3 regions of the Pantoea phytostimulans genome follow, and region 3 is predicted to be linked to each of the others. Evidence: predicted binding sites of a transcription regulator. Region 3 holds the regulator's gene; each other region holds the start of a gene.
What was found. The regulator PurR, encoded in region 3, represses purine synthesis genes. The targets are predictions, from matches to a motif close to CANGCAAACGTTTGCNTG.
Positions count from the first base shown of each region.

Region 1: ACF2G4_RS07285 (NCS2 family permease) is a predicted target of PurR. The motif match lies at 2,090-2,107, and genes of this name have one in related genera.
Region 2: gcvT (glycine cleavage system aminomethyltransferase GcvT) is a predicted target of PurR. The motif match lies at 1,927-1,944, and genes of this name have one in related genera.

Region 1 covers NZ_CP173698.1:1,533,867-1,537,148, forward strand. Annotated here, with positions in the region: gene ACF2G4_RS07280 (hypothetical protein) at 1-215, opposite strand, end outside; gene ACF2G4_RS07285 (NCS2 family permease) at 534-1,832, opposite strand; gene ACF2G4_RS07290 (response regulator) at 2,261-3,004, shown strand; gene ACF2G4_RS07295 (carbohydrate kinase family protein) at 2,941-3,282, opposite strand, start outside.
Region 2 covers NZ_CP173698.1:2,329,448-2,332,729, reverse strand. Annotated here, with positions in the region: gene ubiH (2-octaprenyl-6-methoxyphenyl hydroxylase) at 1-341, shown strand, start outside; gene ubiI (FAD-dependent 2-octaprenylphenol hydroxylase) at 356-1,558, shown strand; gene gcvT (glycine cleavage system aminomethyltransferase GcvT) at 1,997-3,094, shown strand; gene gcvH (glycine cleavage system protein GcvH) at 3,117-3,282, shown strand, end outside.
Region 3 covers NZ_CP173698.1:902,290-905,571, reverse strand. Annotated here, with positions in the region: gene ACF2G4_RS04345 (C40 family peptidase) at 147-923, shown strand; gene ACF2G4_RS04340 (YnhF family membrane protein) at 967-1,059, opposite strand; gene purR (HTH-type transcriptional repressor PurR) at 1,337-2,362, shown strand; gene punR (DNA-binding transcriptional activator PunR) at 2,359-3,264, opposite strand.

The sequences.
Region 1 (3,282 bases), 630 kb from region 3:
CCATGCTCACTTCGAATCACTTCAAGATCAGCCTTTGTCGCAAATGTTTGCGACCGCTCGGTCAACACCGCTATATCAATTTTGACCTGATGCAAATCCTGCTCGACTCGCTCAATGCGTTTTTCCAGTTTTTCCATGTTATTGCCTCCACGGCAGCGAGCGCCATTAAACGTAAACGGTTCCCACTGCTCAAACCTTCCATAAAAATAATCCATTATTTTCCCCTGCAACGCCGACACGTCTGAATGTGTCTCCCGCGTCGTATTCGTTCACGCCGGAATCTGTCGCACAGAGAGTGAAACAGATTGCCGCAGTTTAATCATTCCACGTTTCGGTAAAACCGCAGCAATTTAGGATTCGGTCAAAAACCTCAGACACGACAAAACTATCGCTTAATCGCAGAAGAAACAGGGGATTTATTATGCTCTGGAAGCGGCTGCGCAAAAATGATCAATCAGCCAGTAAGAGAAGGCGAAATGGCAGTGAAGGGGCGAACCCGCCGCTGCGAAATAAACAGCGGCGGAGAGGGGTTATCAGGCGCTCAGCCACCCCAGTTTAATCACAAACAGGATCGACAGAACGATCAGTGCGACATTGACCTCTTTGGTACGGCCACTCAACAGTTTCACCACGGTCCAGGTAATAAAACCAAAAGCGATACCGTTAGCAATCGAGTAGGTTAACGGCATGGTTAACGCCGTTACCGTTACCGGTGCAGCGGTAGTGATGTCTTTCCAGTCAATCTCAGCCAGGCCCGAAGCCATCAATACCGCCACAAACAGCAGCGCAGGCGCGGTGGCAAATACCGGTACGCTGGAGGCCAGCGGTGAGAAGAACAGGCTGAGTAAAAACAGAATCGCCACCACAATCGCGGTTAAGCCGGTACGGCCCCCGGCGCTGACGCCCGCCGCTGATTCTACGTAACTGGTGGTGGTTGACGTGCCCAGCAGCGAACCAAACAGCGCAGCTGCGCTGTCGGCAATCAGCGCACGGCCCATTTTCGGTACGTTGCCCTTCTCATCGGCTAAGCCTGCACGTTTAGTCACGCCCAGCAGCGTGCCGGTGTTATCAAACACGTCAACGAACAGGAAAGCGAAGATCACGCTGATCAGGCCGACGTTAAACGCACCGGCAATGTCCAGCTGCAAAAAGGTGGGTGCGATGGATGGCGGCGCAGAAAACACCCCGGCAAACGGCGACAAACCGATGCCCATTGAGATAAATGTCACCACCAAAATGCCAATTAGCACCGCACCGGTCACGCGGCGTGCTTCCAACACTACGATGATGATAAAGCCCAACACTGCCAGCAGCGGCCCCGGTTTGGTTAGATCGCCAATGCCCACCAGCGTGGCGGGGTTATCCACCACAATACCGGCGCCTTCCAGCGCAATGATCGCCAGAAACAAGCCAATCCCAGCCGCGATGCCCGCACGCAGTGGCAGCGGAATACTGGCGATGATCCATTCGCGGATTTTGAACAGTGATAATGCGAAGAAAATCACCGCCGACAAGAACACAGCGCCCAACGCTATTTGCCAGGTGTAACCCATGTGCAACACCACGGTGTAGGTAAAGAAAGCGTTCAGTCCCATGCCTGGTGCCAGCGCAATCGGGTAATTGGCAATCAGGCCCATCAGCAGCGAACCGATCGCCGCCGCCAGGCAGGTCGCCACGAACACCGAACCTTTATCCATGCCGGTTGCGCTGAGAATACTGGGGTTAACAAACAAGATGTAAGCCATCGCGAGGAAAGTCGTTATCCCGGCGATGATCTCAGTGCGGACTGTTGTGTTGTGAGCTTTGAGCTTGAATAATTTATCTAACATCATCATCTCTCGTTAGCGGAGACGCCATTTTCATGGGTGCTCCCTTGCCAATGTGGTTTGCATGCGCGTTGTTTTATGTAAAAGGCACTGACGGTTGCACGCTCTTCCGTCTCGAACTTTTGTCCTTGCTTCAGAACATCACATCAGGACATAGCAATTGCTATGCCATAAGTTGCGCAGCGTAAAAAAGCGTTGCGCAACAACTCTTAAGATTATTCTGAACCAAAACAAGGCGCGATTATGGTGCAACGCACCAATGCTGCGCAATCGTTTTCCTGCACGCCGCTTTTTCCACAAGAAATTTCTGAGCTGACGCACGATTCAGCGCTTTGGCAGGCGATATCGGTCACGTTTCAGCTTGCTGAATCAGCGCTGTTTTTACGGCTGTGTACACTCCTGACTTACCCCTTTCGTAACATTGAGGCCGCGCAATGAAGCCAGCGATATTGGTGGTGGATGACGATCGTGCCGTCTGCGAAGTGTTGCAGGACGTGCTGAGTGAACATGTGTTCAATGTTTATAGCTGCCATCAGGGCAAAGAGGCGCTGACCATGCTGGCGCAACACCCTGAGATCTCACTGGTGATGCTGGATATGATGCTGCCCGATACCAACGGCTTGTTGGTGCTACAGCAGCTCCAGCGACAGCGTCCCGATGTTTTGGTCATCATGTTGACCGGCATGGGATCGGAAGCGGAAATGGTGATTGGTCTGGAGATGGGTGCCGACGACTACATTGCCAAGCCGTTCAATCCGCGCGTGGTCGTGGCGCGTGCCAAAGCTGCGCTGCGGCGCGGTACTCGCCTGGTTTGTCAGGATTCAGATTATGATGGCTGGCGCTTTAATGGCTGGCAGTTAGATGAAGCGCGCTGTCAGTTACTTAATCCTCAGCGAGAATCGGTACCGCTTACGCAGGGCGAATACACGCTGCTGCGGGCGCTGGTGAAACATGCCCGCAAAGTGCTGACACGCGATCAGCTGTTGGAGTTAACCCACAGCGAAAGCCTTGATGTGTTCGATCGCACCATTGATGTGCTGATCATGCGTTTGCGCCGAAAAATCGAAACTAATCCACACCAACCTAATTTAATTCGTACTATTCGCGGTCTGGGTTACGTTTTTTCTGCGGATGTGGTGAAACCAGAAACGGCGCGGCTCTCCACGCAGATCGCCTGATCCATCCAGCGCTGCATCTCATCAAGTGGACGAATGCCGTCAATGGCATTGGCGGCGTGCAGATTAAAACAGGCACAGGTGTGCGCCAGTCGCAGCGTCGTCAACATATCAAAGCCTTGATGCGTGGCGTACAACACGCCTGCGCAAAAGGCATCGCCTGCGCCCACGCTTCCCACAATCTCTTCCGCGCTAAGCTGCCATGAAGATTGCCAAACACCCGCGCCGTTGACCTCGCGTCCCCACGCCCCTTCAGGCGCATGAATAATCACCCGTTGCCG
Region 2 (3,282 bases), 1.4 Mb from region 3:
GCGTCGCGGTGGTGGGCAATGCAGCACAAACGCTGCATCCAATTGCAGGACAGGGCTTTAACCTTGGACTGCGTGATGTGATGTCACTGGCGGAAACTGTGGCGGCGGCGCATCGTCACCAGCAGGATGCTGGCAGTTACGCGGTATTACACCATTATCAGCAGCGTCGTCAGCACGATCGCGACACCACAATTGGTATCACGGATGGATTAGTGCGCCTGTTCGCCAATAGTCACGCGCCGCTGATTGTTGGCAGAAATCTGGGCTTACTGGCGATGGATCATCTGCCGTGGCTGCGAAATCAACTGGCTGAGCGCACGCTTGGCTGGGTTAAGCGTTAATTTAAGGGGCAGCGATGCAAACTTTTGATGTGGTGATCGCCGGTGGCGGTATGGTAGGTCTGGCCGTTGCCTGTGGTTTGCAGGGCAGTGGACTGCGCGTTGCCGTGCTAGAGAAGGCGGCTGAACCGCAATTTACTGCCAAAGCCTTGCCTTCGATTCGCGTGTCGGCTATCAACGCCGCGAGCGAACGCTTGCTGCAAAAGCTGGATGTCTGGCCGACGATTTTGTCGCTGCGCGCCAGCGCTTATCACGGCATGGAAGTCTGGGATAAGGATAGCTTTGGCTCCATCTCATTTGACGATGAACACCAAGGGTTGTCGCATCTTGGCCATATTATTGAAAATCCGGCGATCCACAGCGCCTTGTGGCAACGCGCCACTGCCTGCAGTGATGTCACGTTAATCGCACCCTCACAGCTGCAACAGGTCGCTTTTGGTGACAATGAAGCCTTTATCACCCTGCAAGATGGCAGCATGGTAAGCGCGCGCTTGCTGATTGCCGCTGACGGTGCTAATTCGTGGCTGCGCAACAAAGCCGATATCCCCGTCACCTTCTGGGATTATGATCATCACGCTTTGGTTGCCAATATTCGCACCGACTTGCCGCATGATGGCATCGCGCGGCAGGTGTTTCATAGCGACGGCATTCTGGCGTTTCTGCCTATGCAAGATCCGCATCTTTGTTCCATTGTCTGGTCGCTGTCACCGCAAGAATCAAGCCGTCTTGAAACCATGCCTGAAGCGCTGTTTAATCAGCAACTGGCGGTGGCGTTCGATATGCGTCTTGGCTTGTGTCATTTGGAGAGTGAGCGCAAATCATTCCCGCTTACGGCGCGCTATGCACGTAACTTTGCAGCACACCGTCTGGCGTTAGTCGGCGATGCCGCGCACACCATTCATCCGTTGGCAGGCCAAGGGGTAAATCTCGGTTTTATGGATGCGGCAGAGTTGATTGGCGAAATTCGTCGCCTTCATCAGGAAGGTAAAGATATCGGCCAGCACCTCTATTTGCGCCGTTACGAGCGCAGTCGCAAACACAGCGCGGCGCTGATGCTGGCGAGCATGCAGGGCTTTCGTGAACTGTTCGCGGGTAATAACCCAGCGAAAAAGCTGCTACGTGACGTTGGCCTGAAACTGGCAGACACGTTACCAGGTGTGAAACCAATGATGTTAAAGCAGGCGATGGGCCTGAACGATATGCCGGACTGGCTACGTTAATTCCTTATCCCATTGTTTATGAAGCCAGCATTTTGCTGGCTTTTTTTATGCCTAAAAAGGCATTGCACCATAAAAAGGCAGGCCCGCACCGCGATTGTGCCTCGTTTGATTTATTCTAATTTTGCGCGCTTGTTCGCATTACTTTTATTTATCCAAAAGCTTTTTCGCCAAAGTGATTTTTTAACATCCTTCGAGTCATTACGCATAAATTTACTGCATATAAACTCCACAACTGCATTTAATGCGTGATAAATCACAAAATTGTGGTTTTTTATCCTGACACAATAAAAAGTTCGCTACGCTAGGTGCCTCGTTTCGACCTCGTTCTGCTTATGGTTAAACGCCACATTCGGTGGTAACGTCAACCCAAAGAGAACGTTTGCGTCGGCGCTAAATTTGACGCACGTTGAACCTCACTCGCTTTTGCACAGGATGGTTATGACTCAGCAAACCCCTTTGTTTGAACAGCATCAAACCTGCGGTGCCCGCATGGTGGATTTTCATGGCTGGATGATGCCGCTGCATTACGGCTCTCAGATGGATGAACATCATGCCGTGCGTAATGATGCGGGCATGTTTGATGTCTCCCATATGACTATTGTCGACCTTAAAGGCCCACGCACGCGTGAATTCCTCCGCTATCTGTTGGCCAATGACGTCGCGAAACTGACCCAACCTGGCAAAGCGCTTTACACCGGGATGCTGAACGCATCGGGTGGCGTTATTGACGATTTAATTGTTTACTTTATGACCGAAGAGTTTTTCCGTTTAGTGGTGAACTCCGCGACGCGTGAGAAAGATCTCGCCTGGATCGCTGAACACGCGGAGGGCTACGGAATTTCGCTGACCGAGCGTGACGATTTAGCGCTGATTGCTGTTCAGGGGCCACAGGCGCAGCAAAAAGCGCAGACGCTGTTCAGCGCCGAGCAGCGTCAAGCGGTAGAGGGCATGAAGCCATTCTTCGGTGTGCAGGCGGGCGACTTATTTATCGCGACGACCGGTTATACCGGCGAAGCGGGCTATGAAATTGCACTGCCTGCAGGCGAAGCAGCAGATTTCTGGCAGCGTTTAGTCGCCGCTGGCGTTAAACCTGCTGGTTTGGGCGCGCGCGATACGCTGCGTCTGGAAGCGGGGATGAATCTCTACGGTCAGGAAATGGACGAAGGTGTCTCTCCGCTGGCGGCCAACATGGGTTGGACGGTGAGTTGGGAACCCAGCGATCGTCAGTTCATCGGTCGCGAAGCGCTGGAGTCGCAGCGTAAGCAGGGCACTGAAAAACTGGTGGGTCTGGTCATGACTGAAAAAGGGGTGCTGCGTAACGGCTTAACAGTTCGCTTTACTGATGAACAAGGTCAGCCACAACAAGGCATTATTACCAGTGGTTCCTTTTCTCCCACTTTGGGTTACAGCGTCGCCCTTGCCCGCGTTCCGGCTGGCGTAGGCGACAGCGCAGTGGTAGAAATTCGTAACCGCGAAATGCCGGTGAAAGTAACCAAACCCATTTTTGTCCGCGCCGGTAAACCGGTCGCACAATAAATTTTATTCAGGAGAAATGGCGATGAGCAATGTGCCAAGTGAGTTGAAGTACCGTGATAGCCACGAGTGGGTGCGTAAAAACGCTGATGGTTCTTATACCGTTGGCATTACCGAGCACGCACAAGAGTTACTTGGCGACATGGTGTTCGTTGATTTGCCAGAAGTTGGTGCAACGTTTAGCGCAGGTG
Region 3 (3,282 bases):
TTTCAATCAGCTAACAGATTAATAGAAAAAGGACTTACTTTTTTAAAAACATCTGGACTAGAATGGCCTCGGCACTGATCCTGGATCAGATTTTTCCAACCCTGTTATGGCCGTTTTTAACCTGACAGCTCAACTGTAACCGGACTATGCGTCTAATCATTACGCTTTTCATACTGGCTTTTGCCCAGCTGTTCTTTAACGTCGCATCTGCTTCACCGCATGCGCCGGTTAAGGCCAGCCAGCATAAAGTAGAGAAAAAAAGTGCACGCGAAGATGAGCGGCGTAAACGACGCCCGGTAAAAACCGCAGTTAAGAAATCCCGTCTGACTTCCGTTCAAAAACTTAAACTCAAAAAACAGAAGAAAGTCGAGTTAGTTGCACATAATACCTCCGCTAAAAAAATTACGCTTAAATCCTCAAGTAAACATTACGGTCGCCAGCGTTCATCAAAAGTTATCGCAGCCGAAACCAATGAGCTCGGTACGATTAAGATGAGTAAGGCCCATCGTCAGCGCTATCAAAAAGCGCGCGAGACAGCGATGGCAAAACTCATGGGCCAGTTGGGCAAACCTTATCAGTGGGGCGGTACTTCTCCACATACCGGGTTCGATTGCAGCGGTCTTGTATGGTATGCCTACAAAGATTTGTTGAAGTTTAAAATCCCCCGTACCGCCAATGAGATGTATCACCTGCGTGATGCTGCGCCGATCAAGCGAGAATTGCTTGAGAAAGGTGATTTAGTATTCTTTCGCATCAATGGACGCGGCACCGCCGATCACGTCGGCGTTTATTTAGGCGATGGGAAGTTTATTCAATCGCCGCGCACCGGCAAAGATATTCAGATCAGCGCATTAGGCGAAGATTACTGGCAGCGTCATTATATTGGTGCCCGACGAATGATGACGCCGAAAACCATACGATAGAATCATTAAGCATAAAAAAAGCCGGTTAAACCGGCTTTTTTTATTAATGCAAAATAGCGGTAAAGCTAAAAGCGACGATCATCAATAATGCCCCGCCAGTGGTCATCAATGCCAGTTTCATCTCGGTACTCATCATCTCTCCTTGGCCTCACAGTTTGTGTGGGTAAAGCATTTTCCCATAAGGCCCAGTAAAAATCTCGTTTTATCCGTTCAGCCTTGTTAGAATCCCGCCTTTGTTGCGCAACGCGCGCAACGTCGGTTCCGTTCGCTGTCTTCCTTTGGCTTTTTTTTCCGCACAGACGCCATATTACCGGCAAAAAAGCAGTATATTTGCGGGCAAAACCCTACGTTGACGCAAACGTTTAACATCATGCTTATCAACTAGTTAAGATAAGCTCGGGAGTCTCTTTTTCATGGCAACAATCAAAGATGTGGCGAAACGCGCGGGAGTTTCTACAACGACCGTCTCTCACGTCATTAATAAAACGCGTTTCGTGGCAGAGGAAACGCGTAATGCGGTCTGGCAAGCCATTCAGGAGCTGCATTATTCGCCGAGCGCAGTGGCGCGAAGCCTGAAGGTAAATCACACCAAAACGCTGGGATTGCTCGCCACCTCCAGCGAAGCGCCCTACTTTGCTGAAATCATTGAGGCTGTGGAAAATCACTGTTTTGACAAAGGCTACACCCTGATTTTAGGTAATGCGCATAACGATTTGCAAAAACAGCGCGCTTACCTGTCCATGATGGCGCAGAAACGCGTTGATGGCTTATTGGTGATGTGCTCCGAATATCCAGACGATCTGCTGAAGATGCTGGAAGAAAATCGCAATATTCCCATGGTGGTCATGGATTGGGGTGAATCGCGTGGCGATTTTACCGACACCGTGCTCGATAACGCCTTCCACGGCGGTTATCTTGCCGGGCGCTATTTAATCGAACGTGGACACCGCGACATTGGCGCAATTCCGGGCCAAATGGAACGCAACACGGGTGGCGGACGTCACGCAGGTTTCCTGAAGGCCATGGAAGAAGCCAATATCCAGCCTCGCGCAGAGTGGATCGTACAAGGTGACTTCGAGCCTGAGTCAGGTTATCAGGCGATGCAGCAAATCCTCTCGCAGAAACAAAGACCGACTGCCGTTTTTTGTGGTGGTGACATCATGGCGATGGGTGCCATTTGTGCCGCAGATGAAATGGGATTACGCGTCCCACAAGATATTTCCGTGATCGGTTATGACAACGTGCGCAACGCACGCTATTTCGCACCCGCATTAACTACCGTGCATCAGCCAAAAGCGGAGTTGGGGGAAAAAGCGTTGGATATGTTGTTGGATCGTATTACCAGTAAACGCGAAGAGTCTCAGACCATTGAGGTTCATCCCACACTGATTGAGCGTCGCTCAGTCGGTTATGGCCCTTTCCGCGATTACCGCCGTTAATCCTCACTTAACCATTCCTGATTAAGTGTTTGCGCATCACCTAGATAGCTGAGCAACCAACCCAGCGCCGGTGATGCGCGATCTTCCGCCCAGCTTACGCAGCAAGGACTTTCTGGAAAACTTTCCGGTAACGTGAGCTCAACCAGTTCACCTGAATCGAGTAACGGGCGAGCCAGATGCCCCGGCACCATGGCAACGCATAACCCCGCCAAAACACAATCCAACCCTGTTTGCCATTCCGGCACGACCAAACGTCGCTGATTGTCCAGCGTCCAGGTCATACGACGCGGCAGCGCCCGTGATGTATCTTCTAATACCAACGACGGCCAACTGCGCAAAGTGTCATCATCTAATGCCTCTGCCTGTGTTAAAGGATGCTCACGCATCACTACGCAGCGCCAGTTGAGCGCGCCCATATCTTTAAAGGCGAAGCGTCCGCCCACAGGAATAGCCTGGGTTGCCCCAATCGCGACGTCAACTCGCCCGTCTGCTAAGGCATCCCACACACCATTAAACACTTCGTAACTGATGATTAATTCCATGTCGGGAAAATGACGATAAAAGTCTTTCACTAACTGCCGCGTTCGTTCTGGTTTAACAATGCAGTCTACCGCGATGCTTAACTGCCCGCGCCAGCCATTTGCCAGTTGTTGACATTGACGTCGGGTTGCCAGCATTTTTTTGATAACAGTGCGTCCTTCGCGGACAAAATGTTCGCCTGCGGGGGTTAAAACCACTTCGCGATGATGACGTTCAAATAGCGGAACCGCCAACCAGGTTTCAAGCTGCCGTACCGTATAGCTGATGGCAGAAGGAACGCGGTGTAGTTCCTGTGCGGCTGCGCTAAAACTTCCACCGCGCGCTACCGCATCCACAACTTCTAATGCATATTCTGACCACATAATCTGCCTTCAAAATTT